DNA from 3 places in the Pannus brasiliensis CCIBt3594 genome. Region 3 is predicted to be linked to each of the others. Evidence: predicted binding sites of a transcription regulator. Region 3 holds the regulator's gene; each other region holds the start of a gene.
The links. Region 3 encodes NtcA, which controls nitrogen genes in cyanobacteria. Its sites were predicted from a motif close to TTTGTANCNNNNGNTACAAA; they were not measured.

Region 1 (10,159 bases), on a different contig from region 3:
TCCCGCATGAAGATCTTTCTCCGAGAGGTCGAGTTTGGCCTGAGCATTGAGCGAATACCGACTAGAACAATTTGTTCTGTCACTGGAGTTAAACTACATTATCGATCGAGCGACAGGAATCTATAATTTACGATTTCTCAACCGTTCGATCGATCTCCCGACTCCCCCTGTAAGCGTACCCGAAACACCGTCCCCGGATATTTATCGTCACTATTCCGCGGATTCGGACTGGTAAAATCGATCGAACCCCCCATTCTCTCGATCAACTCCTTCGCGATCGCCAAACCCAAACCCGTCCCCGGAATCTCCCCCTTTGCCTGTACCCCGCGATAGTGGCGCCGGAAAAGATTCGATCGATCCTCCTCCGGAATCCCGTACCCCGTATCGCTCACCTCGATTTCTACCCCGTCCGCGATCTCCCGCCCGCTCACCTCCACGCATCCTCCTTTCGGTGTATATTTCAGCGCGTTATCGATTAAATTACTCAATACTTCCCGTAAACCCGCGGTATTCGCCCGCACCTTCGAGATAGTATCGGGAAAATCGGTTTCTAAACGAATCCCTCGCTCGCGGGCCACTTCGGTAGCGGAGAGGATCAGCGGATCGAGAATTTCTAACGGATTAATACTATCTAATTCCGACTCGATCGAGGGAAGTAAAAACGCGGTAGGCGAATCCTGTCCATCAATCCGCTCGATATCCACCGTTTCCGGCTCCTCGTGGTCGATATCCGCCTCGAACTCCGCGATCAGATCCCGCACCCGATCGCTTTCCCGTAAAATCCCCGCGATCGCCGCCGAGTTCGCGTCATCCGGTAATAACCTTTTTAACAGCAATTTCCCGAAGGTTTTCAACGCGGTGAGCGGGTTCCGCACCTGATGCAGAAAAACGTCCAATCTCTCCCGCTCCCACGTTCTCCGGTAGCGTTCCTCGTTCCACCGCCGCTCGTACCACTGTTGTCGGCGATCCATCAGACAGGCGATCGCCAGAGTACGGGCGATCTTATCCACCCGCGCCAGTTCCTCGTTCCCCCAACGGCGATTATCCCGTCCCGTCACCAGTAACCCCACCATCTGATCCTCGTACATCAGCGGTAAGATCAGCCGGTCTCGATCGCTTCCCGTCCAGATCGTCGGGATATCTTCCAGTTTCACCGGGGGTAAGCGTTCCGTTTTTTCTCCCGCCGGATTCAGCGAGCGGGGCTTCTCTTCCCGCGGCACGACGGCCGGGTACACGACGATCGGGATCAGTTCGCTCGATCGAGGTTGCGTCAGGTAGATCGCGCATCGATCCGCCTCCATCTGCTCGGTCAGGATATCGACCTGCGCTTGGCACAGAGCGATAAAGTCCGGACTGGGTGAACCGAGGAGAGGGAAGGATGAGGTCATAGAGAGATGAGGGAGATGGGGAGTTTTTCGGGGAAAGGGGAAAGGGGGAAAGGGAAAAGACTATTTTTAATCCTTTCACCTATTCTCTTGCCTCTTGGTGGGAACCGCTTCGCCAACCCACCCTCCAGTCTGCTTTTTATCCCCGTATGTTAAGAAAAGTTAATGATTGCTAAGATTTGTATCAGAACTTTACGGGTATGTTTTTGTAACGAAATTGTAAAAGTAGTCCGGGATTGGCTCCTAGCCGAACCCCTCCGTCATCTTCCCGATGGGAGAGGCTTGATTTCCTTAGTGAAACCAGATATAATCGCTACGGCTTTTGTAACTATCATTACAGCGATTAGCCGAAACAGGAGGTAATTGGGTTGGCCAGAAAACGGAAACGTAAAAGTCGCCGTCGTCAAGAAGGACGAAAAATACTTGAACTTGTACCCCAGTATAGTATTGAAAGCGGCGAAGATAAACCCGTGACCGCGGCGCGAAAATATATTCAAGCTCTCGGAATTAGTCCCCCGGCATTGTTGGTCGTTAAACGCAACGAACACACGACGGATCGCTACTTCTGGGCGGAAAAAGGGTTGTTCGGAGCGCAATACGTGGAAGAAAATCATTTTCTATTCCCAAGCTTGCGCGACCTACAACCACAACCGCAACCCGTGAAAACCGCGGTAGCGGCATCAAAATAGCTGACAAGACTTTAGATCATATCATGCAAGGTGAACTCGCGCGCTTTTCGAGGCCGCGAGTTTTTTTTCGATCGCTTTACAATAGAAATATCTCCGTGAAAACACTGAAAACATGGTCGGTGAGTCCCTAACTACCAGCCTCGTCCGAGATCCCGAGCGCCTCGAAAGCCGTCTCCGAGAAATTCCCGCGGAACCCGGTGTCTACTTCATGCGGGACGCGAACGGGGACATTCTCTATATTGGCAAATCGAAAAAACTGCGATCGAGGGTGCGATCGTATTTCCGCGAAATGCAACCCCTGAGTCCGCGTATCGCGCTCATGGTGCGACAGGTAGCCGAGATCGAGTTTATCGTCACCGATACGGAAGCGGAATCCCTCGCGCTCGAAGCGAACCTGATCAAACAACACCAACCCCACTTTAACGTTCTTCTCAAGGACGATAAAAAATATCCCTACGTCTGCATCACCTGGTCGGAAACCTATCCCCGCGTCTTCATCACCCGCAAGCGTCGCGTCGATAATCGGAAAGACCGCTATTACGGGCCCTACGTCGATACCCGTCTCCTACACGAGACCCTAAAGATGATCAAACGCGCTTTCCCTTTGCGTCAGCGTCCCAAACCGCTATTTAAAGACCGTCCCTGTCTAAATTACTCGATCGGTCGCTGTCCCGGTGTCTGTCAACAGTTAATCTCCCCGGAAGAGTACCGGCAAACCATGCAGAAAGTGGCGATGGTCTTTCAGGGACGGACGGGGGAATTATTGGAACAATTGAGCGATCGCATGAGCGAGGCCGCCGGAGCGCTCGATTTCGAGAGAGCGGCCACCCTCCGCGACCAGATTAAAGCCTTAGAAAGCCTCAACGCCGATCAGAAAGTTTCCCTACCCGATGATACCGTTTCCCGCGACGCGATCGCCCTCGCCAGCGACGATCGCCACTGTTGTATACAACTGTTTCAAACCCGCGCCGGTCGGTTGGTGGGACGGTTGGGCTTCTTTGCCGACGCGGAATCGGCCACCAAGGGGGAAATCCTCCAGAGGGTTTTAGAGGAACATTACCTACAGGTAGACGGGGTGGAGATTCCCGGCGAGATCCTACTCCAGCACGAGCTACCGGAAGCGGACGTGTTAGCCGAGTGGTTAAGCGAGAAAAAAGGGCGGAAAGTGCGCTTAACCGTACCCCAACGTCAGGAAAAAGCGGAGTTACTGGCGATGGTGGAACGGAACGCGAGTTACGAACTGGAGCGGACGAAACGCGCGCTCGATCGAGATGTCCGATCCCTGCAAGATCTGGCGGAAATCCTCGATTTACCCGATATTCCCCACCGGATCGAGGGATACGACATCTCGCACCTTCAGGGATCGAACGCGGTCGCGTCGGGAGTCGTTTTCCTCGACGGTGTACCCGCGAACCAACACTACCGTCACTACAACATTAAAAACCCAGAGGTGAAAATCGGTCACTCGGACGACTTCGCCAGTTTAGCCGAGGTGATCGGTCGTCGTTTCCGTCGTTACGCGGACAATCCCGATAAAGCCCCAGAAAGCGAGGATTTCCCAGATCTGGTGATGATCGACGGGGGAAAGGGGCAATTATCCGCGGTGGTGGCGGTTTTACAGGAAATGAATTTATTAGAACAGGTTAAAGTCGTCAGTTTGGCGAAACAACGGGAGGAGATTTTTCTACCCGGAGAATCGGAACCGTTACCGACGGACGCGGAACAACCGGGGGTGCAATTATTGCGACGGGTACGCGATGAAGCGCACCGTTTCGCGGTCAGTTTCCACCGTCACCAGAGAACGCGGAAAAGCCGTCGTTCCCGTCTCGACGAGATCCCCGGTCTGGGGTTCAAGCGTCAGAAAGAATTACTCGCGCATTTCCATTCCGTGGACTATATCCGCGAGGCATCGATCGAGCAATTACAACAGGTATCCGGTATCGGCGAACAGATGGCTCGGGAGATCTATACCTATTTTCATCCGAGTTAGTTTTTGATCCGAAATCCGTTCGATCAGTCGCGATAAAATCGCGGTTTCGCTTGGGGGCGTGAGCGGGTGCGAGGGGACGAGAGCGGGCGCAAGCCTTGCGCCCCTACAATATATCGCCTTCTCCGAAAAATCACTTACCAGATCGAATCGAGGTGTAAAATAAAATCGGGTAAAATCGTTTCTCCCGATAAAGTCTCTGGATTTTCTAAAATCTCTACCGCTTTTCCCGGTCTGTAAATTTCTACTTGTTTAGTTTTTCGATTCAATAACCACCCTAATCGCGAACCGTTTTCTAGATACTCTCGCATTTTCTGGCGGGTAGTTTCTAACTCATCACTCGGAGACATTAATTCAACAACGAAATCGGGACATAAGGGTAAGAATCGTTCTTTTTCTCGATCGGTTAAGGCGTTCCATTTCTCGATCGGTATCCACGAGGCATCGGGCGATCGATCCGCGCCATCGGGTAGTTTAAATCCAGTAGAAGAATCAAAGACTTTCCCTAGTTTAGTAACATTATTCCATACCCATAATTGAGCGGTAAGACCCGCGTTAGAACTTCCCGTCTCCCCTCCTGTCGGCGGCATAATGATTAAATCTCCCTTGGCGTTGCGTTCCATTCGTAAATCTCGATTATCCTGACAGAGTTGAAAGAATTGCTCGTCAGTCAGTTGAAAAGAATCGAATTTTAGCTCTAGAGGTGTCATCATCTCGTACCTCCCCTCGTCCCTTGTTTAACTTTCATGGTAACGCGTTCCTAAAAATCCAGCGCGAGGACAAGAAAAAATCCCCCGCGCCAACAAAAAGTTTCTAAAAATTTCGAGAATCGAGCGCGAACTTAACTCTTTCCTCCTGCCTCCTGACTCCTATCTCACGGTAATAAATGTTCTTGAATGAAATTCGTGTACACATCTCCCGCGAGGAAAGCCGGGGTTTCGAGAATTCTCTGATGGAAATTAATCGTCGTGGGGACACCCGTGATGGCGCATTCCCGGAGGGCGCGTTTCATCCGTTTGATCGCCGTTTCCCGATTCTCTCCCCAGACGATTAACTTGCCGATTAACGAATCGTAATAGGGGGGAATCTCGTAATCGGTGTAAACGTGGGAATCCATCCGCACACCGGGGCCGCCAGGGGGAAGATAGGCGCTAATTTTACCGGGGTGGGGGCGGAAATTGCGATCGGGATCTTCGGCGTTGATCCGACACTCGATCGAGTGACCGCGTAACATCACCTGATCTTGGGTAATTCGCAATTTTTCGCCCTGCGCCACCCGAATCTGCTCGCTCACTAGATCTAGCCCCGTGATCATCTCCGTGACGGGATGTTCCACCTGAATACGGGTGTTCATCTCCATGAAATAAAAATCGCCGTTTTTATCGACCAGAAACTCTACCGTTCCCACGCCGACATAATGGATCGATTTCGCCGCTTTTACCGCGGCCGCTCCCATTCTCGCCCGTAATCGCGGGGTTAAAAAGGGACTGGGCGCTTCTTCGAGTAGTTTCTGGTGTCGTCGCTGGATCGAACAATCCCTTTCCCCTAAATGGATGACGTTGCCATGACTATCGGCGAGAATCTGAAACTCGATGTGACGGGGACACTCGATGTATTTTTCCAGATAGACACCCGGATTGCCGAAAGCCGCTTCCGCCTCTCCCTGCGCCGCTTTCAGCAGATCCGGCAGTTCATCGACGGCTCGTACTAAACGCATTCCCCGGCCGCCTCCCCCCGCGGTCGCTTTAATCAACACGGGATAACCGATCTCGTCGGCGATGCGTCGGGCCTCCGCTTCCGAGGTAATCAGTCCACCGCTACCGGGAATGGTGGGAACCCCGGCTTTCTGCATGGTTTTCTTCGCCGTGGATTTGTCCCCCATCGCCAGGATAGCGGCCGGGGAGGGGCCGATAAAGGTTAACTGGTGATCGGCGCAGATTTCGGCGAAACGGGCATTTTCCGCGAGAAATCCGTAGCCGGGGTGAATCGCGGTGGCGTTGCGGGTCAGGGCGGCGGCGATAATATTGGGAATATTGAGATAACTTTTCCCGCTCGGCGGCGGGCCGATACAAACGCTCTCATCGGCTAACTGGACGTGAAGCGCGTGACGATCGATGGTCGAGTGAACGGCGACGGTTCCGATCCCCAATTCCTCGCAACTATGTAAGATTCTTAAGGCGATTTCCCCGCGATTGGCGATCAGGATCTTGGAAAACTGCATTGTGACGACAGCCGGATTAAGGCCCGAATGAAAGGCGACTATTTAGTAGAATATCTGTTTTGGCGCTCGAATGTTCATTCCTTCGGTCGGTTAACCTCGGAGGGGGGTCGATCGCTACTCCATCCCCACCACGCTCGATCTCGATCGCAGAGATAGAATTCCTGCCATTTCCGTCGGTAATCCTCGCCCATCACCGGGGCGCGGCGGTTGATCCACACCGATTTCGCCTCTCTCGGCCCGGCCCCGCAACACGGACAGCGAAAAGTCAGGGAGTGAACGGCATTCTTCGTCCAGTCGGGAGGGAACGGGCTGAAAGCTTCCATAGACATCTGTTCGGAATCTAAAAATTGTCGTGTGGTCGGGGAGTCAGGAGGCAGGAGACAGGAGGCAGGAGGCAGGAGGCAGGAGGCAGGAGGCAGGAGGCAGGAGACAGGAGGCAGGAGGCAGGAGGCAGGAGGCAGGAGGCAGGAGGCAGGAGGGTTAATCAAGAATATAACTTCCGAAAATCCCATTTAAAACCCATTTGTCTTTTTAAATTGTCATTTTTTATCGCTTTTAGAATTTCAAAGAGGAATCCTGCAAGAAGTCTCCTAGAAAGATCAAGAAAAGCCTACCATCTCCTATTAAAGCGTTTCTCGAAGAACGCGCGCTAAATTCGACCTCCTGCGGAAAACAAGATTTGTCTCCCTCACCTCCCTCATCCCCTTCACCTCCCCCATCTCCCTCACCTCCCCATCTCCCCCATCTCCCTCACCCGACGATCGAGACGGAATAGGTGAGGATTTCCTCGTCGATTCCTTTCAATTTTAGCGATTCTATCTTGGTAATCTCCCGTTTATCCAGATAACGGGCGATCGCTCCCGAGACGAGAATCGTGTTCGCCGGGGCGGCCTCCTGCAAGCGGGAGGCGAAATTCACCGTCGGGCCGATCGCCGTGTAGTCCGATCGCTGATTTCCCCCGAACATCCCGACGATCGCGCTTCCGGTATGGATACCGCACCGGAATCGCACCGCCGGAACATCCCCGCCGATTATCCCCCGCTCTCTCCATTTTTCATTCAATCCGTCGAGAGAACGGTGCATGGCGCGGGCGGTGGCGATCGCTCTCCTCACCTGTTCCTCTACCGCTACCGTTTCCGGCGCGCCGAACAAAACGAGGATCGCGTCTCCCATGAATTTATCCACCGTCCCCCCCGACTCGAAAACCGCCCGCGTCATCGTTTCTAGATACTCGTTGAGCAGGGTGGCGATCGCCCGCGGCCCCAACCGGATCGAGAGCGGCGTAAAACCGACGATATCGCTAAAGAGAACGGTCAATTCCCGCGGTTCCGGGCGTAAATCTAAGGTGATTTCCCCCGCCGCTATCCGATCGACGAGCGATGCCGGTAACAGCCGTTTTAAGACCGACTCTGTTAAATAATCCGTAATCCCCTTGACTTTTTCTTCGTTTTGTTGTATAGAGAAAATTTGCGGTTGAGGTCTCGAAAACAGGGATGACTGCTGGAGGGCGATCGAGAGCGTCCAGGCCGCTCCCCCGGCCATCGCGGTGGCGACCCGGATCTCTTCCTCCGTCCAGCGGTGGGGGCGATGGTGGTGATGGAAAGCGAAAACCGCAAGTAATTCCCCGCGATGGGAACAGGGGACGAGCAGAGTTGCGGTAATGCCCATTTCCCGCGCGATCGGCGGTAAATCGTCCGTTTCCGATAGGGCGATCGGGACAGAGGTATCGCGGAGAGTGGCCGCGAAAAATTCGATCGGAAAGCCGGATTCGGTCTTTTCGTACACCAGACAGAGATCCGAAGCGCGAGATCCCGAACCGCGGAGGACCGCGAAGGTCGCCCCTAACATCCCGGCGACCGCCGCCATCATCTCCCGCAGGATAGACGCTACGGAAACCGGGAACGGGGATAGGGACGAACCCCGATCTCGACGTTCGCCCGATCGAAAATCGAGGGATTCGACAGTCATTTGCGGTTCGGAGGAAAGGATCGGTGAGTAGAAGGGTCGATCGAGTCGATAAATTTAGTTCTACCATAACCATTTTAGGAAAAACCGAGTAAAATCCTTCAAGATAAACTGGACAAATCAATAAAGTCATACATTCGCGTGTTTTCACGGAAATTCGTTTTTTCAACTTTCTAAAAATCCGCAAGATCACGGAAATCCCCTTGCCGCGTCTCTCCCGCTCACCCTGTTGTTTTTTTCTCGAACTCCGGGTACTCTAGAGGAGTAGACAGACGCGAGTGTTCACGGGTGTGGGGGAATACAGATGATCGATCGACCGTTTCGCCGACTTGGAAAAAATTTCCGTTCCCGATTCTTTCGGATAGCGATCGCGGGCTTGTCGATCGTTTTACTCTGCGCGGGGATCGCTCGGTTCACCCCGGCACAAGCCCAAAACGCCTGGGCGGGCGCGTCTTTCCCCGTCGAGAACTTTCAAGCCTACACCTCCGGATTCGGGTATCGGGCCTCGCCGGTCGATGGTCGTCAACAGTTTCACTACGGGCTAGATATGGCCGCCCCGATGGGTAGTTACATTCGCAACTGGTGGGCGGGGCAGATCGTGGAATTATCGGATAATACGGCCTGCGGCACGATGATCCAGGTTCAATCGGGACAGTGGACGCACATTTACTGTCATCTGATGGGATACGTGGTCTCGGATAATCGCGGGACTTTTCTGGTCGATCGAGACGGGGGAATTATTCTCGCGGTCGGTCAGGAGATCCCCGCCGGGGCGCGGATGGCGCGGGTGGGAATGACGGGACGCACCACCGGGCCGCACCTGCATTGGGGGTTGAAATATAGCGGTCAGTACGTCGATCCCGCGTTAGTGTTGAACGCGATGTACGGCTCCCTTCCGTCGGGAAATAGTTAATTCCGACACGGATTTCCCGATCGAGAAATGCTACAAGTGAAAGTTTCTCGTAGGGCGCGCTCGATCGATGAAACCTCGAATTATCGTCTGCGGCTTGGGTCGCACCGGCTATAAAATCTTCTGTTTACTGAAACAACAAGGCGCGGCCGTGGTCGGCATCAGCGATCGACCGATCCCCTCGGCGGACCCGGACGAAATTATTATCGGCGATCCCCGTTCCCCCGTCACCCTGATAAAAGCGGGCTTACCGGAAGCGGAAACCCTCGTTCTCGCCCACGATGACGACGCGCTCAATCTAGAGATTTTAACCCGCTCGCGCCCGATTAACCCCCGCGTCCGGGTGATCGATCGACTGTTTAACGAGACGCTAGGGGAAAGACTCGATCGCACCCTACCCGATCACTTCAGTATGAGCGTTTCCGCGCTGGCCGCGCCGATTTTTTCCTTCGCGGCTAGAGGAAATAAAGCGATCGGTCAGTTACATCTTTTCGATCGAACCTGGCCGATTCAAGAAGTTATTATCGACGAAAATCATCCCTGGCACGGACTCCCCCTCTACGAACTCTGGGACGATCCCGCGCGGATGCTGATTTACTACCTCCCCGCGCGCGACGAACTCGATCTCGTTTCCGCGGTCATCCTGGGAAAACGCCTGCAAACCGGCGATCATCTAATTATCGGCACGAGACCGAACGCCCGGGTAAGACGACGCTTTTATCCGAGGCGATTTTTCAAGCGTTTACTGAATTTCCGTCCCTATCAACATTACGCGCGGCCGGTGATTCTCGTCGCCCTCTCCCTGCTGACGATGATCGGCATCGCCACCCTCACCTATATCAGCGTCAATAAGAAAGTCTCTCTCGTGGACGCGCTGTATTTTTCCGTGGGCATGATCACGGGGGCGGGAGGGAACGAAAAAGTGGCCGAATCCACCCCCGATGGCGTGAAATTGTTCACCGTCATCATGATGATCGTCGGCGCGGGCGTGATCGGCATCTG
Region 2 (10,159 bases), on a different contig from region 3:
AAAAGCGTCTAAGTAGACACCAAATTGTCAATTAGGAGGAGCGTAGTCAATGGGACTACCTTGGTATCGAGTACACACAGTCGTCCTGAACGATCCGGGGCGTTTGATTTCCGTCCACCTGATGCACACCGCGCTCGTCGCGGGCTGGGCGGGATCGATGGCTCTTTACGAGCTTGCCATTTTCGATCCTAGCGATCCCGTTCTCAATCCCATGTGGCGGCAGGGAATGTTCGTCCTTCCCTTCATGGCCCGCCTCGGGGTCACGGGATCTTGGGGGGGTTGGAGCGTCACCGGGGAAACCGGTGTCGATCCCGGCTTCTGGTCTTTTGAAGGCGTTGCCGCCGCTCACATCGTCCTGTCCGGTCTGCTATTCCTCGCGGCCGTATGGCACTGGGTTTACTGGGATCTCGAACTCTTCGTAGATGCCCGCACGGGCGAACCCGCCCTCGACCTCCCGAAAATGTTCGGGATTCACCTGTTCTTATCCGGTTTACTCTGTTTCGGTTTCGGCGCTTTCCACCTGACCGGTCTCTGGGGGCCGGGGATGTGGGTATCCGACCCCTACGGTTTAACGGGTCACGTCCAACCGGTCGCGCCCGAATGGGGTCCCTCGGGCTTTAACCCCTTCAATCCGGGGGGTGTGGTCGCCCACCATATCGCGGCGGGCGTTGTCGGGATTATCGCCGGACTGTTCCACTTATCGGTTCGTCCGCCCGAAAGACTCTATAAAGCCCTGAGAATGGGGAATATCGAGACCGTTCTCTCTAGCTCGATCGCCGCGGTGTTCTTCGCCGCTTTCGTCGTGGCGGGAACCATGTGGTACGGTAACGCGACCACCCCGATCGAACTGTTCGGCCCCACCCGCTACCAGTGGGATAAAGGCTACTTCCAAGAAGAGATCGCCCGTCGTGTCGATGCCAGCATCGCCGGTGGCGCGAGTGTCAGTGAAGCCTGGGAAGCGATTCCCGAAAAACTCGCCTTCTACGATTACGTCGGTAACAGTCCCGCGAAAGGCGGTCTATTCCGTACTGGCGCGATGGATAGCGGCGACGGTATCGCCAAAGAATGGTTAGGCCACCCCGTGTTCAAAGACTCCGAAGGTCGCGTGTTAAACGTCCGCCGGATGCCCAACTTCTTTGAAACCTTCCCCGTGGTTCTCACCGACTCCGAAGGCATCGTTCGCGCCGACATCCCCTTCCGTCGCGCGGAATCGAAACTCAGTATCGAACAAACCGGCGTGACCGTTTCTTTCTACGGTGGCGCGCTCGACGGGAAAGTCTTTAGCGATCCCGCCGACGTGAAAAAATACGCCCGGAAAGCGCAACTCGGCGAACCGTTCGAGTTCGACACGGAAACGCTGAATTCTGACGGGGTATTCCGTACCTCTCCCCGCGGCTGGTTCACCTTCGGTCACGCGGTCTTCGCTCTCCTGTTCTTCTTCGGCCACATCTGGCACGGTTCCCGTACCCTGTACCGCGACGTGTTCGCCGGGGTCGATCCCGATCTGGAAGAGCAAGTGGAATTCGGTTTATTCCAGAAAGTGGGCGACCTCAGCACACGGAAACAAGAAGTCTAATTTCATCTAGAACATCTAACCGAAGAGGGTCGATCGATCCTCTTTTTTTTCGCCTTTTTCCGCGCCGGACACGCTCCGCGCCCGCTCTTCGACAGTTTTCCCGCTCGATCCCCCGTCGTTTTTCTCGAAAATCCCGGCGTTTCTTATCGAGTTCTTATCTTTCCTGTTTATAGTGAGAGATTGAATCACGCGCCCTTGCGTGATCGCTCTCCCGTCGATCGAACCCCTACCGCGACACCGAGGTGCTTACTGTTTCCCTTCCCCCGGTGTTCGGTCGGGAATCGGCGGGAGATTTTCTGTCTCTCGCGGGGGATCTTCGGTCACGTTCGAGACGGTTCGATCGCTCCCGCTATCGGCCAAATTTCAGCGTCCGGATTACAGGATTCGGTCTATGTTAGAGATCGTCCCCTCGATCGCTAATTCGGATCGAACCATGAAAACTCTTCTTACCAAACTCGGAAAAATCCTGATTATCTCCCTCGCGCTCGTTGTATTCTGCGCTGGCTCCCTATTTCTCTCGCCCCGTCCGGCGATGGCGGACACCGAAGAAAACACGCTCTCGGGAACGCTCGACAATTTCCTCCGATCGACGGTAAACACCTACCGGGAAAAAACCAACGCCTCGTTTAGTGCCGATCTCAAGGCTCTCCAGAAAACCGTTAACGAACTCTCGGAACAGTTAGAAAAAGTCGCCGATCCGAGAACGGACGAAGAGACGCGCCAACAGTTAACGGGGAAAATTCTCGAAAATCAGCGAACTTTACAAGAATCGGCCGACTCGTTTACCCGATTAGCCACCGAATCGGAGAATTTCGACAGGGAACTCGATCGATCCGCGCGGGATTTTCTCGATCTCGTACAGGGAAGCGTACACCCTCGATTGACGGATTCGCGGGATTCCCTACAGGGGATCGCCGGGGCGATCTCCTCCCTCGCGGAAGACACCGCGGGGATCGATACCGCGGATCTCAAAGCATCGATCGCCCGGGTGGGAAACCATATCAACGCGCTCAACGGGGCGATCGAGTCCGCTAATCGGGCCGTCAAAGCTCTTTCCCGTTAAATCGCGCCGGTAATAGCCCGATCGACGCTCGATCGGGTCGAAAACGCCCGAACGCCGGTACAGGAGTCAGGAGGAGAAAGGAGAAATCACAAGCTTATAAAGTCCAAAAACGTTGATTTTTTGCAAAATATTTGTGAATACATAGGTCACGAGTCGAGTTTGACTTTCCACTCTCACTTTCGCGAGAGGTCGATCCTTTCCCGTTCCGATCCTCCCTGCCGATCGCCGATTTCTCCCGGACTCTTGATAAATCTTCATATTGCATTTTGTATCTAAAGATACCGTTTTTCATCGAGAATGATATAGTAGAGAAGTAGGATAAAAAAGTCGCTAAAAGTCCGTCCGCCATGAACAAAAATCGTCAGCAAATGTTAACACAAGCGGCCGCCGCCCATCGGGAAACCCTTCGGAGAAATTTACAACACCGTCTCGAAGTCGCTAGGGCGCAGGGCGATGATAGTTTAGTTCGCCAGTTGGAAGCCGAAGCCGCCTACCTCCATCTTCGTTAAGTTTTCGGTGTCAAGTCATAGTCTAGTTGTCGGTTATCAGTGGTCGGTTCGCGCCGATCACTTTTGTTTTTTGGGAAAAAATTCACCCTCGCCCGATCGAAGCCAATTAGAAGTCTCTTTTTTCCAGAGAAAAAGCGAAAAAACTCGTATTTTGAAAGCTCATAACGGAAAGTTGATAGCTAAACGCCTCTTACCTCCTGTCTTCTGTCTCCTGCCTCCTGCCTTCTCGAACCGACCCTCACCCGATCGGGTGGGATTTCCGAACGATTGGCAAAAAGTGTTGTCGTTTGTAAAGCGATCCGTTACGCTAGGCACAAGAGCGCTCTCGTGATCAACTCGCTGTGAGGAGGATTCATCCCATGCGCTGTCGTCAATCCCATCCCTCTCTTTCCGCCTCGATCGCTTTCTAGTTAGTCCGGGGATCGCGTCTATGATAGGAGTCGGGAGCCGGTCGTCAGAAGAAAAACAGTCCACCCTGTCCGGCTTGTAGAATTCCCTCCCTGTCTTCCGAAAACATTGCTGGAGCTTTCAAGTTTTTTCGCACCTTACTCGCCGAAGTTTCCCGGTCGCACGCCGGGAACCTAGTACACGCGCGAACGGAGAAATATTTATGATTCAACTGCAAGGAAAAACCGCCCTTGTAACCGGGGCTTCCCGTGGCATCGGCCGGGCGATCGCGCTCTCGTTGGCGCGCCGGGGACTCTCCCGGATCGTCCTCGTGGCCCGAGACGAAGAACGATTAAAGGAGGTAGCCCGAGAGATCGAAACCCACGGGACGAAAGCGACCGTTTTCCCCCTCGATCTCACCGAAACCGAAACGGTAAGCCGCACGATCCCCCGCGTGTGGCAAGAGTGCGGGGGGATCGATCTCCTGATCAACGCCGCCGGGATCGCCCATCAAACGTCCTTCCTGCGATCGAGATTCTCGCGGGTACAGGACGAGATCTCGCTGAACCTGTTGGGAACCTACGCGATCACGCGCTCGATCGCCCGACGCATGGCGCTCCGACGACGGGGTACGATCGTCAATGTCTCCAGTCTCATGGGCCAGATCGCCGCGCCCACCATGACCACCTACTCGGCCACGAAATTCGCCCTTTTAGGCTTCACGCGAGCCTTACGGTCGGAATTGCGGGACTACAACATCCAGGTCATCGCTTTACTGCCCACCCTGACCGATACCGATATGATCCGGGATCTCGCTCTCTTCCGCTGGCTGAAACCGATGCCGGCCGAACGGGTGGCCGAGGGACTGATCGAGGGGTTACAGAATCGGAGAACCGAAATCGTCATCGGTTGGCAAAGTCATCTAGCCCTCTGGTGTCAGAAGTTCGCCCCGTGGCTGATGGAGAAAATCGTCGATCTAGCCACACCCCCGTCGGAACTGAAGCGAAAACGACGATGGAAGGAGGTTTTTAGCTAGATTTATCCGGCGAGATCGGGGATTAGCGCGCTCCCCCTCGATCTCGCCGATAATAATAGAGAGTAGCCCCTCGCGAGTCCGTCCCATGAGCCAAACCCCGATCACGGTCACGATCACCCTGGAAGAAGCTCTCGCCCGTTTCGATCGACGCTTTGATAAAATCGACGAGAGATTCGACAAGATCGATGAAAAATTGGAAAATTTACAGAAAGAGATCGCCGATGTCAAAATAGAACAGGCTAAACTATCGGAAAAAATCGATGGATTAAGTAAACGGGTCGATAATCAGGAGTTTACGAACCGCGGCATCTTAATCGCTTTAGTGGTCGCTATTATCGGTAGCGTGGCCAAATTAGTCGGACTGATCGGCAATCCCTAACGATGATCGACAAGCTTTTAACCGAACCCTTCCTGCAATTCCCTACCGAGAACTCGATCCGGGTGGTCTGGTTTACCGAGTTCGCGGGAACCGAGCATCGGGTAAGATACGGGGAGCAATTAGAAAATCTCTCGATCGCCGCGACGCGAAAATTAAGTCGGACGCGCGAGGATCGCGACTCGGCGATCGATCCCGTTCCGGAAACGGTGATCGATCGGGATATCTGGCGACACGAGGCGGTAATTAACGATTTACGACAAGGGGAGAGAATCCCCTATCAAGTTACCAGTTTTCAGGAAGATAAAGAGATTCCTAGCGATATCTATCTCCTTTCCCCGACCCCGAAAACGGGAACTCCCGTAAAAATTCTCCTCACCTCCGATCATCAGCTAAAACCGATGACCGCCGCGAATTTACAGAAAGTGGTAGAAACGATCGGACGGGTGGACGCGGTATTTCACGCGGGGGATCTAGTTAACGTGGCCGATCGGGCCTCGGAATGGTTCGACGATAATCGGGGTGGGGCGTTTTTTCCCTGTCTGCAAGGTCGCGCTAATTATCTCCTCGAAAAAAACGGCACGAGAACCATCTATCGCGGTGGGGAAATTTTGCAGAACGCGCCCATTTTTCCGGCGATCGGCAATCATGAAGTGATGGGACGTTTCTCGACTTCCCGCGGTTTAAACGAACAGTTCGAGGACGCGATCCCCCGATCGATCGCCCGGAAATTCGCGGCCGATCCCGAAGCGATCGACGAGCGTTGGTATCGCGATCACGCCTTTAATACCGAAACCTACGAAGAAATTTTTTCCTTACCGCACCCGAAATATTACGCGATCACTTTCGGCGATATCCGGTTAATCGTCCTTTACGTGACCAATATCTGGCGTTTTCCGAACTTGGAACCCGGCGATCGGGGGCGGTATTCCGAGAATTCCGAGGATTTGAACGCTCCAGAACGCTGGGGATACGGTCAACATATTTTCGAGTCTATTGAAAAAGATAGCTCTCAATATCGATGGTTAGAACGAGAATTACAAAGGGAAGAATATAAACAAGCAAAATTTAAAATCGTCATGTTTCACCATCCCCCGCACACCCTCGGGGGAAATATCGTTCCCCCCTATACCGATCCCGTGGCCACGATACGAACCGATGAAACGGGAAAAATTCTCTCTGTGCGGTACGATTATCCGAAAGAAAAAGATTACATTATTCGCGATTTAATTCCTTTATTAGAAGCGGCTGGAGCGCATTTCGTTTTCTACGGACACTCCCATCTTTGGAACCGTTTCGCGAGTTCTAGCGGTCTGAATTTTCTCGAATCTTCTAACGTGGGCAACTCCTACGGGGCGCATTTAGGAGACAAAAAAAGACCCGTTCCCAAGGATAAAAATTACGCGGCAGTGGGAAATCCGAACGGTTTAGATCCGATCGTACCGAATCTCGCCCCGTTAACGGATTGGATGAATCGATCGCTCCCCTACATCGCCAGTAACGATATCACGGTTTTCAGTATTCTCGATACGGGAACGGGAACGGTGAGTAGTTACCGTTTCGATACCCGTTTTCCCGATTCGGAAGTGATAAAATTCGATGAATTTCTTATCGATAATTAAGCGAATAAATCGAGGGGAAAATGTCCGTAAGTTCCCACGAGTCGATCGTCTTCCGACTGGCAAGAGATCAGGACACCCCGATAGGTTCCGGTGTAGGAATCGACATAATAACTCTGTTTTTTGGTGCTGTATTTAAGATAGATCGCGCCCTCGATCGCCGGAGATTCAACGGGTTCGATTTTCGCCGTGTATCCTAACGCGAGAAGATACTGCTGTAACGCTTTTAATCCTTCCTCGACGCTATCGGCGCAGATTCCTAGATTGATATATTCAGAACCTTGATTGACGAGTAATATCGCGTTTCGTAGGGTTTCTTTCTGTTCGGGTGAGGGAGCGATCGACGGGGTGATACAGCCGTATTCCTTGAGGAGTTTTAAAGCTTCTTCGATAGACATGGGGAGATCCGATGATTAGAGAACCCGAAAGCGAGAAAATTCGCGAGAGGGGTAGTCTCTCGATCCTATCAGGTCATCGACCCCGAAATTTATGGAGAGGGCGCGTTCGCTCCCGCGGGGGGAGAGAGTTCGCCCGTCGCTTTCCGATAACCGATATAATCGCCCGTTAATAGCCCTAAACCGAAGCCGATCGACAGAAAAGCCAGCATCATGCCCACAGATAGCCAGGAACGCCCAGAATTCCTTTCCGGTATCGCCTCGATCGCGCGTCTAGAAGGTGGCGTTCGCTCGCTCGTCTCGCTTTCCGCCGATTCCGAATCGGTCTCATCCTCGGCTCGCGAGTAAGACACCTCTCCATTTTCAGTATTTTCGGCGAATTCAGTTCCCATAGCCTCATTTTCGACGCTTTCCTCGACGATCGTGGGGCGGCTATCGATTTTCGCGACGTGATTGACGAGGGAATGCGCTCGATCGAGAGAGATCGATTTTTCCCAGAGGGGATGCGGCGCGTCTCCCGTGAACGCGTGGATCGTCACCCGCTCGATCGACCGGATTCCCAACGTACCGAGTTCTTCCGATATGAACGGTACGAGCTTATGCTGGTTGGGGACTTTGGGCGATCGTAGTTTCAGCACCAGGACACCTTCCTCTAGCACCGCCTCGAAAATCTCTACCCGTCGCGAGGACAGACTCTGGTTCAATAACTTGGTGAGCGAGTCGGTATCCCCTTGTTTAGCCGAATGGATAAGCTGTGCCTGATTCATGGTTTCGATAGATGGGAAAACCCCTAGGGTCAACTATCTTTAGTCTTCCCATTCCGGGCGCGGAAGTATCAAACGCTACTCGGGACTCCCGCGGGCGATTCCCCGGAAAATCCGGTGGGGATCGATCGCTTGACAGAGACGGAAAACGGGCTTTCCTCGACCCTCGGGGGGGTAAAGAGAAGGAAAGCCCGACCTCCAGATCACCGGAAAATCCGGATTTTGTTAATCCTCTAAAACGATCTTGACCGGTTTCACTTTCCAGATCTCCTCGCAGTATTCGCGGATGGTGCGATCGCTGGAGAATTTAGCCATACGGAGCGAGTTGAGGATCGACATCCGCGTCCATTTGTCCTGATCCCGATAGGCTTCGCTAACCTGTTCCTGACACTCGATATAGGACTGAAAATCGGCGAGAAGCATATACTGGTCATCGTAGAGCAGGGAATCGACGATCGGGCGGAATAGTTCCGTGTCGCCGTGGCTGAAATAGCCGCTCTTGATGCGATCGAGTACGCCTTTCAATTCCCGATTATTCTGGTAATAGTGCATCGGTTCGTACCCCCGCGCTTTCATAGCATAAACTTCTTCCGCTGTCAAGCCGAACAGGAAGAAGTTTTCCGGACCCGCTTCCTCGCGGATCTCGATATTCGCGCCGTCGAGGGTGCCGATCGTCAGCGAGCCGTTCATGGCGAATTTCATATTTCCCGTTCCCGAAGCCTCTTTCCCGGCGGTAGAGATCTGTTCGGAGAGATCGGCGGAGGGATAGATACGCTGACCGAGAGAAACGTTAAAATTCGGCAGGAAAACCACTTTCAAGCGGCCGCGCACGTCGGGATCTTTATTCACCACCTCGGCCACGGAATTAATTAACTTGATAATTAACTTGGCCATGAAATATCCCGGCGCCGCTTTCCCCCCGAAGATAAAGGTACGCGGCACGATATCGATATTCGGGTTCTGTTTGATCCGGTTGTAGAGAGCGATGATATGCAGGACCGCGAGATGTTGGCGCTTGTACTCGTGAATCCGTTTCACCTGCACGTCGAAAATCGAGTTGATGTCTACCTCGACATTGCGGGTTTTTAGGATATAACCGGCGAGATGCCGTTTGTTATCCTGTTTGATCTGTCGCCAACGGGCGCAAAATTCGGGATCGTCGATGTATTTTTCGAGTTGACGCAGTTCGTTCAGGTCTTTTAACCAACTTTCGCCGATTTTCTCGGTAAAAAGGGCGGAAAGTTCCGGATTACTCAGCAAGATCCAACGCCGCGGGGTGACACCGTTGGTCTTGTTGAAGAATTTTTCCGGCCACAGCATGGCGAACTCTTTCAAGGTGTCTTTCTTGAGTAATTCGGTGTGTAGCGCGGCCACCCCGTTGATGGAATGACTGCCGACACAGGCGAGGTTAGCCATGCGGATCTGTTTACCCCAGCCGGATTCCTCGATAATCGAGAGTTTCCCGAGCAGTTCGTCGTTATCGGGGAACCACGTCCGCACATCGGAGAGGAAAAAGTAATTGATCAGATAGATGATTTCCAGGTGACGGGGCAGGAGTTTTCCGAAGAGATCCGCCGACCAACGTTCTAGGGCTTCGGGCATTAAAGTATGGTTGGTGTAAGCGAAGGTTTTTTGCGTAATATCCCACGCTTTGCCCCAATCTAGCCCGTTTTCATCTACCAAAAGACGCATTAACTCGGCGATCGCTACCGCGGGGTGGGTATCGTTGAGTTGGATGGCGGCGGTATCGTAGAAGTTATCGAGGGTTTTGTAGGTTCTCAGGTGAATGCGGACGAGATCCTGGAGGGACGCGGACACGAAGAAATATTGTTGCGCGAGACGTAATTCGCGGCCCGCGGGGGTGTTGTCGTTGGGGTAGAGGACTTTGGAAATCGTTTCCGCGTCGATTTTCTCGGCGACGGATTGATCGTAGAGTCCGGCGTTAAAAGCCTCGAAGTTGAACGATTCGCTGGCTTCCGCTTTCCACAGCCGCAGGGGGTTAACGGTGTTGGTTTTGTAACCGGGGACGGGGGTATCGTGGGGGATGGCGAGGATGCGGCGATCGGGAACCCACTGTACTCGATCTTTGCCTTTATCATCGTGATAGATTTCCGTGTGTCCGCCCAGTTTTACCTCGACGCTTTCATCCGGACGCGCCAGTTCCCAGGGATTGCCGAATCTAAGCCAGTTATCGGGGATCTCTACCTGCCAGCCGTCTTTGATCATCTGGTGGAAGATACCGAACTCGTAGCGGATACCGTAGCCGATCGCCGGAACTTCTAAAGACGCGAGGGAATCGAGAAAACAGGCGGCGAGTCGTCCTAAACCGCCGTTTCCGAGGCCGGGATCGGGTTCCTGTTCGATTATCTCGTCGAAATCGAGTCCCATTTCCTCGATCGCCTGTTTCATCTCTTCGTAGATGCCGAGGTTGACG
Region 3 (10,159 bases):
TGTCTCCAGTTCTCCACCGAAAGAAGGACACGGGGCTAGCGAACTTCCGGACGGTCGGTTCCCGATCGACGAGCGGGAAAAGCCGTTTTCTGCCGGCGGTCTACCGGAGGTCGGCCATCGGCGGGCGATCCGGCCGGACTTGGGCTTTCGCCTTGGAGGCGGAGCGTCGCAGAGCGTCGAGACGTTTCTGGTAGCGATCTCGTTGACGACGGTTCGGGGTTTGCTCGATCAGGGTTTTGAAAGCGCTCCCGAGACTTTTGTAGGCGTTCGGTAAGGAATAGCCGAAACGGGTGGCCAGGGCGATCGCTTTCTCGTCGGCCTCGATCGCTTCCTTGATAGTTTTATCGCCGTTATTCTTGCGCCAGAGACGGTAGCCGGAAATGCCGCACAAACCCAGCGCCAGCACGAGTAATAATCCGTCCTGCACCCAGAGTTCGCCGACCGCGCCCCCGAGACCGATCGCCAGCGCAGCCATTTCCCACCCCTCGCGGGGAATGCTATCGTTCTGCACGCGGGCGACCTCGTGCCAGAACAGGAGATTCCGCTGATCGATCGCCAGATTCTCCCATTTCGCCAGATCGATTTGAATTTCTATCTCGTCTCTACCGATTTCCTCGCAACGGATCAGGGGGGGATTTACCTCGGTCGAACCCTCTACCGTGACCCAGCTTTGTAGTTCCGGGGGGAGTAGGGTTTTCAGTCGCCGGAGTTCGCTCATCTCGGCTCTTGCAGAGGAGGCCGCGTAAGAGGTCATAGCTTTTTTCCTTAAGTTTTCTCAATAACGATAAATCCTATTTTGGATCATAGCGGCCTTTTTGATGTTAAGGAGACGGTTAACCGCCCTTTTACCGCTCGCGCCCGGAAGGAAACCGGCGATCCGGGATGACCGCGCCCGATCGATCCCGCGCGAGACCGGTTATTTCTTAAAATAGTAGTCAGTTTGGAGACAACCGCTATGGACGATATGACGAACACCGACACCCCGGACGGAACTTTATCCGCCCAAGAGCTAGAAATGACGAGAACCCCTCCCTGGGGAACCGTGACGGTTCTCGAAGAGGGGCCGCGCTACCGGATCAATCGCATCGTGATCAAGCCGGGACATCACATGAGTACGCAAATGCACTACCACCGCAGTGAACACTGGATCGTGGTGTCGGGAACGGCGAAGGTTCTCTGTGACGGTCGAGAAACCTTGCTCAAACAGAAAGAATCAACCTACGTTCCTATGAATACCAAACATCGGGTCGAGAATCCCGGATCTATTCCCCTCGTGATGATCGAGGTGCAGAACGGGGAATATTTAGGGGATGACGATATCCATCGTTTCGGCGATGCCGAGTAGGGGATTCTCGGATCAAACGGTTTCCATCCAGTCGAATAGCTGGTTTAACTGGGAGAGATCGATCAGTCCGTACTGCCACAACACCATCGGGAGAGAACCCGCGGAGGCTTCACACAGACGCACCGCCATCTCCAGGGAGGGCTTGGGAATCGCCATTTTTTCCCGGAGAAACGCGAGGAGTTGTTTTTGTTGGTTGGCCTCCATGATTTTTACCTTCCGCGATCGGTTTAGGGTTGGATGGTTGAAAATGTACTTTCTTATTTAAAGGATCGACTTCCCGCTCGCGGATCACCCGATCGGGTGATTAAGGTAAAAATTCGCGGGAATTAAGAATATCTTATCGATTTACCGAAAGGTCGATCGAGGGGTTCGACGCTCTCGATCGTCCCGCGGAAATGGAGCGGGCGCGACGGGGTAAACTCGGTCTTTCGGCCGCTCGAAACGGCTGTTTTCCGTGATTTCCCGCGGCCCGATCGGGTTCGGTTCAAGGCAACAGGGAATAGAGAAGGCGGAGTCAGGAGTCAGGAGTCAGGAGTCAGAAGGAGAAAGGAGGATTAAAGACATCAGAAGGATACGAAGCGTGTATTTTTAACTAAATATCCTTGAAATCATAATTTTATAGTTAAATTTGACTTCGATTCTCACTTTTGCAAGAGGTCTCCATTTGGCACGAGAACGGAACGGAGAGCGATCGAGACCGACCGAATCTCGCGTTTCGGTTTTCCCGATACGGTTGGCGATCGAGGCGATCGGGTTATTTCTACTTCGGATGGGCTTGAAACCGAACGACAGATTTCGCGGGAATTTTTACGATGAAAGTAATCGAAATCATGAACGAGACAACAGGAAAGCCAAAGCTATGATTTTAACCCGTTACTCCACCGATCGAGATGTACAAGCTTTAAACCGTCAGGTCGATCGACTGTTACACGAGATTCTACCCGTTCCCGCTCGCTCTCTCTATAGCCCCACGGTAGAAGTCTCGGAAACGGAAAACTCGATCGAGGTGAAAGTGGAACTTCCCGGAATCGATGTTAACAATGTCGAGATTCAAGTGACGAAAGAGCTCGTGTCTATCCGCGGCGAGCGGAAACGTCCGGAAGGAACCCCGGTTAGCGAGTTCCGTTACGGTCAATTCGGCCGCTCGATCGTCCTTCCCGCCAAAGTACAGAATACCGCGGTCACGGCCGATTACCGAGACGGGATCTTGTACCTAACCCTACCGAAAGCGGAGGAAGAAAAAAATAAAGTGGTCAAAGTTCAACTAACCAAAGAATAAATATCCGGTTAAAGGGTTGAAGGATTCTAAATAATCGATCGGCTAGGTTGTAGGAGCAACCTAGCTTTTTTAGCGGCTCGGATGTATGCCGAGTCAACCCGTTAACGATGGTGAGCGAGCCGGGTTGATTTTCCAGAAGATACTTTCGGGGTAACGTTCGATCGCTACAAGGGGGGAATCCGCGATCTCGAACACCTGGGCGACCCTATCGGTATGCAGAAGGTTGAATTTCAAAAAGAAATGTTAAAAAAGTAGACTAGAACATCAATTTATCTTAGACTAGCTATTAATAGAAATAAGGTAAATACGATGATATTTAGTTTTTTTAAAATTGTCAAAACCTTATTCAAACAATTTTCCGAGCGAGATTATAGTGTTCTCAACACGAGATGGTTCGCGAGTTGTTGGATCGGATTCACCCTCGATCGAAGTTTGACGAGTACGGGAGATTTATTCGGTCGGCTAAAACTAGGCGGGTACGAGATGGATATCTCGACATTCTCCCAGCCTAACCAGCCTAGAAATCTAGTTCCATTCCAACAGCGACGGACGATCGAACTCTTTGGGGAATTTTTAAAGATGTCCCTCGATCTCGATCGCTTGATTTGTCAAAACCCCAACGGTATCGAGATTCAAATTTATAGTCATTTAATCGCTTATTTGATTTTATTATTAATAGATATTCTGAAAATGCGAGGAGATAACCTATTAGATAAACTCCGTTATCTCCCAGCTTGTATGTGTCAAGAGTTCGGCGATATCCACCAGAGCGAGAGGATTCTACAAGACCGCTCTCTACTTCTATTGATGGGTATATCAGAATCGATCGTGTAAAGTTCTGTTACGAGTTTAACGCTTCCGCCTAAATTGTTATCGAACTATGGAGTTATATGCGCTACATTCTGATGATGCAATTGGTCATAGGTACGACAGTTATCCTATTGGGAACGGCCGCCCTATTCGCTTGGATACAAAATCGCCCCACTCCCTCGAATACCCGCGATAGAATGAAAGCTTCCCGACTTATTTTAACCCCAAAAGTTTCTGTCGCGATCGAAGATTACCGAGTTTTTTAAAAATTCGCTATACTATTTACCGATTTTATTTTTATCGATCGAAAATCTAGAGACCGATCATGATTTATCAAAAGTAAATTGACACAAAATTGTTTGATTTTACTTTCATCGATCGAATTAAGTCGGAGGCGATCGTGCCAATCCGTACCGCGATTATTCTCGTGATGATTACCGCTCTAGCCGTGATTCTCGGTTATTGGCTAGGAGTGATTCTGCCCGCGCGTCCCCCCCTCTGAGCGGCTACCTATACCTCGGAAACCCGACCGGCCCCGCGGGGGATGAGTTCCCACGATATGCCGGGAGGGGACGCGAGTATTGGATCGATCGAAAAGCCCGGTTCCGTCCGGGGGATCGGGACGCTCCGATCGGAATTCTTACTTTCGATCGATGACGATCCGATCGCCCTACCGCTCTCGGTCGCGTCGGGGTCGGCCTTTTAACGAGAGTCGGCGAGAACGAGCGATCGGCGGATCTAGCGGGTTAATCCTGCACGTATTCCGTCCCGTGGATCAGCGCGTGCTCGGCGCGGGTGAACTCCCGTCCCAGATAGGCCGCGTGGTCGAACATCGTCACCGGAGTTGGTTTCGTCTCCTCGATGATTTTGACCGCCAGTTCCTTGGCCGTTCGCGCCGTATATAAAGTCTGGGCGGTACGTTCCACCTTACCCCGCGCGGGAATCACTTTTCCCGTCTCCGGATCGACGGCTAACCCCCGTTCGTCGATGATATTGGTGTAGTGTTTGGCGCAGATCAGATTCGCCTCTCGATCGAGGTAAATAATAAAGTACCCGTTCGGATCGAGATCGATGTGACGCTTGGACAATTCATCATCGATCGCTTTGATATCTTTTTCTAACTCGTTCATAATTCTGTAGAGGTCGGGAATCAGGAGGCAGGAGGCAGGAGCGAACCACAATACCTGTTCTTTCCCCGTTCCCCTCACCCCCTCCATGCAGACTAAACACCCATAATCTCGTAACCCGCGTCCACGTAGAGAATCTGACCGGTGATACCGCTGGCGAGATCGCTACAGAGGAAAGCGGCCGCGTTGCCGACTTCGGTTTGCGTGACTGTCCGACGTAAAGGGGCGGTCTCCTCGACGAGACGGATCATATCCAGAATTCCCCCGACCGCGGAAGAGGCGAGGGTGCGGATGGGGCCGGCGGAGATACCGTTCACGCGAATGTTCGCCGGGCCGAGTTCCGAGGCGAGATAACGGACGCTCATTTCTAAACCGGCTTTCGCGACTCCCATCAGGTTGTAGTTGGGGATCACCTTCACGCCACCGAGATAGGTGAGGGTGATGATACTGCCACCCTCGGTCATCAGCGGTTTCGCCGATCGAGCCAGACGGGAGAGAGAGTAGGTACTCACTTCTAGAGATCTGTTAAAGGCCTCGCGAGGGATAGCGGTAAAATCGCCCGATAGACCCTCTTTATCGGCGAAAGCGAGACAGTGAATTAAAATATCAAGTTTTCCCCATTTCTCGGCGACCGTGGCGAAAGTGGCCTCGATCTGTTCCTCGTTCTGCACGTCACAGGGAACGTAGAACGCGGGGTGAATCTCCTCGGCCACTTCCCGGACCTTTTTCTCGAAGCGTCCCTTTTCGTCCGGCAGGTACGTGACCCCGATATTCGCGCCGGCGGCGTGCAGTTGCTGGGCGATCCCCCACGCGATAGAGCGATTGTTAGCGATTCCCGTTACTAGCGCGTTCTTTCCAGATAAACTTAACATAGTCCTCGTTTTTATCGATATATCTCCCGAATCGCCGATCGATGGGCGAGATAGGTATAATCAGGATAGGGATAGAGAGACGGAAATCTCCCTTCTCAACCATTGTGAAGCAAAAAGCGCCAAAACTTTTTTCGATTTCTCTTACGGTTGTGTTAATAGGGATAGAAATCGTTGCATAATAAAGACAATTTTTTCCTGTTTTTGGATGTGAGATGGATTTATCCTCGATTCAAGATAAGCCCCTGGTAGAAGTCTTCCGTAGGATCGGCAGTGGCAATTTTCCCCCCGTTGTCGAGACGTTCGAGCGTGGTAAAACGATTTTCTTTCCGGGCGATCCGGCCGAGAGGGTTTATTTCTTGCTCAAGGGAGCGGTGAAACTCTCGCGCGTGTACGAGGCCGGCGAGGAGATCACCGTCGCGCTCCTGCGGGAAAATAGTGTGTTCGGGGTGTTATCCTTGCTGACGGGACAGCGATCCGATCGCTTCTATCACTCGGTCGCCTTCACGCCGGTCGAATTACTCTCCGCGCCGATCGAGCAGGTCGAACAGGCTCTCCGGAGTAATCCCGATCTGTCGATGCTGATGTTACAGGGTCTATCCTCGCGCATCCTGCAAACGGAAATGATGATCGAAACCCTCGCGCACCGGGATATGGGTTCGCGGTTGGTGAGTTTCCTGTTAATTCTCTGTCGGGATTTCGGCGTTCCCACCGGCGAGGGTATCCGGATCGATCTGAAATTATCCCACCAGGCGATCGCCGAGGCGATCGGTTCCACCCGCGTCACCGTTACCCGTTTACTGGGCGATCTCCGCGACCAGAACATGATCTCGATTCACAAGAAGAAAATCACCGTCCATAACCCCGTGGCACTCAGCCAACAATTCACCTGATCGGCGATGACGACTATCGGTTTTATCCTGATCTTGGTGCTGGTTCTCCTGGGCGGCTCGCTGGCGGCTATCGGGGATCGTGTCGGTAGTCGGATCGGCAAAAAACGCATGAGATTGTTTAATCTGCGTCCCAAACAGACGGCGACGCTGATGACGATCCTGACGGGAACCCTGATCTCGGCCTCGACGCTGATTTTGTTGTTCGCGTCGAGTAAGCCCCTGCGTCAGGGGGTTTTTGAACTCGATCGACTCCTGGAAGAACGCCGCGCCCAGATCAAGGATTTAGAATCCAAGGTGACGGAAGCGACCGAACAGAAAAATAAAATCGAGAGCGAGTTAAAAAAAGTACGGGAGGAACAGGTCACGGCGCGACAACGCCTCGATCGACTCAACCGGAACTATCAGTCCTCCCGAAAGCAGTTACGGGCCGTTTCCGAACGGGTGGCGCGTTTTCAGGAAGAGGCGCGGCGGTTACAGAACGAGCGGAACGTCTTGAACGATCAGAAAGAACGGTTAATCGCCCAGCGGGATCGGCTGGAACGCCAGAAAACCCTGCTTGCCGGCCAGATCGGCCAACTGCAAACGCGGGTTCAAGACCAAAACCGGCAATTGCTCGCCCGCGAACGGCAGTTGGAGAGTCAGCGCAAATTGTTGGAGAACCAACAGAAATTACTGACCGAACGACAGACCCGACTGCAACGGCTAGAAATCGCCCGGCAATCGCTACAGGGGGAGATCGATCGACGGGACGCGCGCATTAGCGAACTCGATCGCTCGATCGTCGGCAAAAATCTCGCCCTAGAACAGACGGAGGGAAGATTACGAGAGTTAGAGAGCCAGATCGTCTCTCTCCGGCGCGAGGTGGAGGTTCTCGAACAGTATTATCAGACCTATCAGGAATTGCGGGAGAAACAGATCGCCATCGTTCGCGGTCAGGTGCTTTCCTTCGGCGCTTTTCGCGTCGTCGATCCGGGGGCGATCGTCGGGGCGATCGATCAACTGCTCCGACAGGCCAATACCTTCGCCATCCGCGCCACGCGACCGCGGGACCCGAACCCGGAGGAACGGGTGGTCAAGATCACCAAAGCGCAGGTGGAACAGTTAATCCAACAACTCCAGGACGGGGGGGAGTACGTGGTCAGAATTCTCTCGGCGGGAAATTACGTGATCGGCGAGCGAGAGGTGCGGGTGGTCGCCGATGTCGTGCCGAACCGACAGATTTTTTCGGATAATCAGGTGATCGCGGCCGTGTCGGTCGATTCGCGGGACATGAGCGAGGAGGAACTTCAGAACCGTCTCGATCTCCTGCTGGCTTCCGCGCAATTCCGCGCCCGCAGTGCCGGGGTTTTAGGGACGATTCAGGTGGAGGACGGTTTACTGACCACGGTGGTCAATTTTATCGATCGGGTGAAGCGTTCGGAGGTGGAGATCGACACGATCGAGGCGATCGCTTCCGAGGAAACGAAAACCGCTGGCCCGTTGAAGTTACGTCTCGTGGCCAAAAGTAACGGCGAGATGGTTTTCACGACGACCCCGTGAGTGTCTGGAGAATTGTCATCGATCGCCCGGAATCGATCGGCCCCTCCCCCCGGTGCTTTTCTATAATTCGGGGTAGGAAGGAATTTTCGGTTCGATCGGGGCTATGGATAATCGACAATGGCCGGCCGCGCGCGCGGAAACGGGATTACAACCTCGACACTTCGCCGATCTCGTTCGGGTGGTACAACTGGTTTTCGATCCCGGCGCGGGGGTTTCCGGGCGACAGTGGGACGCGGATCGGGCTTCGTTCGGACTAGCCCCGGAATTGGTCGAGAATTTGAACGAATTGGGACAGAAATACCGTTACGCGACCCCTCACGGTTCGATCGTCCCGATTTGAGCGAAATTAACCCTGGAAAGCGGAAGTTGGTTGAGCGAGAATAAAAATACTCTCTGGCAGTTCGAGGAGAACTTTCCCGCGTTGGATGAGGATTGAGCGGCTCGATCGTTTTCCCCCTCGGCTCTCGTTGCCTTTTCGGTTTTCAGGGGGGCGATCGATAATTATTATGAATTTTTGAAAGGAAAGATTTCCGAGCGAGCGTCGAGTCACCGCGTTCGATCGGTAAATTCTCGGTCAAAACAATCATGTTCTAGCGGGTAAGCCGTGATCCTATTTACGGGTACGCGACAATTTTTTGAAAATTCTTAATCAGAAGAAATATTTTAATTTATATGTTTTTTTAAGATTTTTTCGATTCCAAACAATTTTTAAAGCTTATACTATAAATAGTAGCTTGTAAGTTGAGAGGGAGAGATGCATCATGGTTATGACCGCTAAAAAGAAAGTATTAGTCGTTGACGACTCCCCGATCATGACGCTGATCATTGGAGGCATTGTCAATGAAGACCCCCTGTTACAGGTCACGGAATACGCGGGAGACGGCGCGGAAGCGCTCGCGAAAGTTGACAAGGTTCAACCCGATCTGATTTTACTGGATTTAGAAATGCCGAAAATGAACGGCATTGAATTTTTAAAACAAGTTCGTTTCAAAAGCAAAGCTAAAGTTTTAGTGATCACGGCCGAATCTCCTTCCTCTTCTAAAGTCGTCCAAGCGAGAGGCTTAGGGATCGACGGTATTATCTTTAAACCCTCGGGCGATGTTTCCGCCGACATGAAAGTGAAAAGAAGTCAAGAGATTCGCGACTCGATCCACCGCGTTCTGGGCTTGTAAACCGATACAAATATCACGGTCTCTCTCGCTTCTTCTATTCCTCGCGAACGGAAGTTCCGGCGAGGATACCATCCAAAAACTCGCGATCGATCGAGGATAAAGTTCTCTCTGGCCATTCGAGGGAATTTTTTCCCCTCGATCTCACCCTCCGAGATCCCCGCGTTCGGCGATCGAGTTAGCTCGCTTACCGAACTCAAAAATAAAGATCTTAGGACTATCCGGGGAGCGTTAATCGCTTACCTCGCTTAAACTCGGGGAGGTCGTATCGGGTTTCGTCGCCTCGACTACAACCCCCGTATACGAGTCGGAAAACAATTTTCGGCGATGGTGACATAGCGCGCGCTTCGTGTTATACTCGTAAAAGTGTGTAACGAAGCCACGCGGGTGTAGTTTAGTGGTAAAACCTTAGCCTTCCAAGCTAATGATAGGGGTTCGATTCCCCTCACCCGCTTAATCGAAATCCTTATCTAGCAACGGTTCTAGCGTTTACAGAGGAAAACCGAGATCGGGGTAATCTGCCTAGAAGTTGACTAAAAGTTGCCTAAAGTATTTTTAGTCAACTTCATGGTCGAGGGCGCATAGAGTGAGAGTGACTTCACTTTTACTACCTGAGACCGTTCAAGGTATCGATCACATCCAGGACTTGCATGGCTCCCGAAAATACACGCCTTCCCAGTCAAAAAAGTAGCCTCTCGGACTACAAACGAGAGACACCCTTAAGCCCAATCTCACTGATATTCTCATCCAGTTATATAACTATGGAGTTGGTTAGCGTCCCGAAAATTCTCTCGGTTGGCTCTACCCTCAAAAGTCAGGTAGCCACTATCTTGTTATAAAGCTATACAACGAACTAATGATATGTGACTGGTCAGTGTGAGAGCGATCGCCACGGGTAGACGTGTCTTTATGGGGTTAGGGGGAGTATCGAGAAAAATCTATAGTTGAGTATGTTAGTTTTCGGGTGAGGGTGGGAATAATCAATCTAGTTGTTATATCTTGCAGGGAAATCGATGAGGTTTGCTTTATGAAACTAGCAATTATTTTTTCGGTTAGTAAATACCAAAGCGATAGTATAAACAATTTACCATCATGCGATATAGATGCCAAAATAATGTATGAATTTTT

Region 1: a site for NtcA is predicted at 1,707-1,726, ahead of V0288_RS22705 (DUF3155 domain-containing protein). Genes of this name have one in related genera too.
Region 2: a site for NtcA is predicted at 2,905-2,924, ahead of pirA (arginine synthesis PII-interacting regulator PirA). Genes of this name have one in related genera too.

What each region holds. Positions count from the first base shown of each region.
Region 1 covers NZ_JBAFSM010000069.1:5,056-15,214, forward strand. The annotation lists gene V0288_RS22700 (GAF domain-containing sensor histidine kinase) at 138-1,388, opposite strand; gene V0288_RS22705 (DUF3155 domain-containing protein) at 1,754-2,074, shown strand; gene uvrC (excinuclease ABC subunit UvrC) at 2,187-4,064, shown strand; gene V0288_RS22715 (Uma2 family endonuclease) at 4,199-4,774, opposite strand; gene accC (acetyl-CoA carboxylase biotin carboxylase subunit) at 4,936-6,282, opposite strand; gene V0288_RS22725 (hypothetical protein) at 6,357-6,605, opposite strand; gene V0288_RS22730 (hypothetical protein) at 6,637-6,798, shown strand; gene V0288_RS22735 (adenylate/guanylate cyclase domain-containing protein) at 7,033-8,250, opposite strand; gene V0288_RS22740 (M23 family metallopeptidase) at 8,624-9,160, shown strand; gene V0288_RS22745 (potassium channel family protein) at 9,228-10,159, shown strand, end outside.
Region 2 covers NZ_JBAFSM010000048.1:7,370-17,528, reverse strand. The annotation lists gene psbB (photosystem II chlorophyll-binding protein CP47) at 50-1,576, shown strand; gene V0288_RS19860 (hypothetical protein) at 2,010-2,639, shown strand; gene pirA (arginine synthesis PII-interacting regulator PirA) at 2,987-3,148, shown strand; gene V0288_RS19850 (SDR family NAD(P)-dependent oxidoreductase) at 3,762-4,571, shown strand; gene V0288_RS19845 (hypothetical protein) at 4,657-4,950, shown strand; gene V0288_RS19840 (metallophosphoesterase family protein) at 4,953-6,569, shown strand; gene V0288_RS19835 (DUF1824 family protein) at 6,566-6,964, opposite strand; gene V0288_RS19830 (hypothetical protein) at 7,054-7,728, opposite strand; gene V0288_RS19825 (glycogen/starch/alpha-glucan phosphorylase) at 7,951-10,159, opposite strand, start outside.
Region 3 covers NZ_JBAFSM010000063.1:13,075-23,233, reverse strand. The annotation lists gene V0288_RS22120 (DUF3318 domain-containing protein) at 101-754, opposite strand; gene V0288_RS22115 (phosphomannose isomerase type II C-terminal cupin domain) at 965-1,345, shown strand; gene V0288_RS22110 (DUF2949 domain-containing protein) at 1,358-1,549, opposite strand; gene V0288_RS22105 (Hsp20/alpha crystallin family protein) at 2,205-2,624, shown strand; gene V0288_RS22100 (hypothetical protein) at 2,934-3,458, shown strand; gene V0288_RS22095 (hypothetical protein) at 3,979-4,140, shown strand; gene V0288_RS22090 (DUF4346 domain-containing protein) at 4,181-4,564, opposite strand; gene fabI (enoyl-ACP reductase FabI) at 4,657-5,433, opposite strand; gene ntcA (global nitrogen regulator NtcA) at 5,646-6,323, shown strand; gene V0288_RS22075 (DUF3084 domain-containing protein) at 6,330-7,862, shown strand; gene V0288_RS22070 (hypothetical protein) at 7,966-8,202, shown strand; gene V0288_RS22065 (response regulator) at 8,630-9,034, shown strand; tRNA gene V0288_RS22060 (tRNA-Gly) at 9,415-9,485, shown strand; gene V0288_RS22055 (caspase family protein) at 10,059-10,159, shown strand, end outside.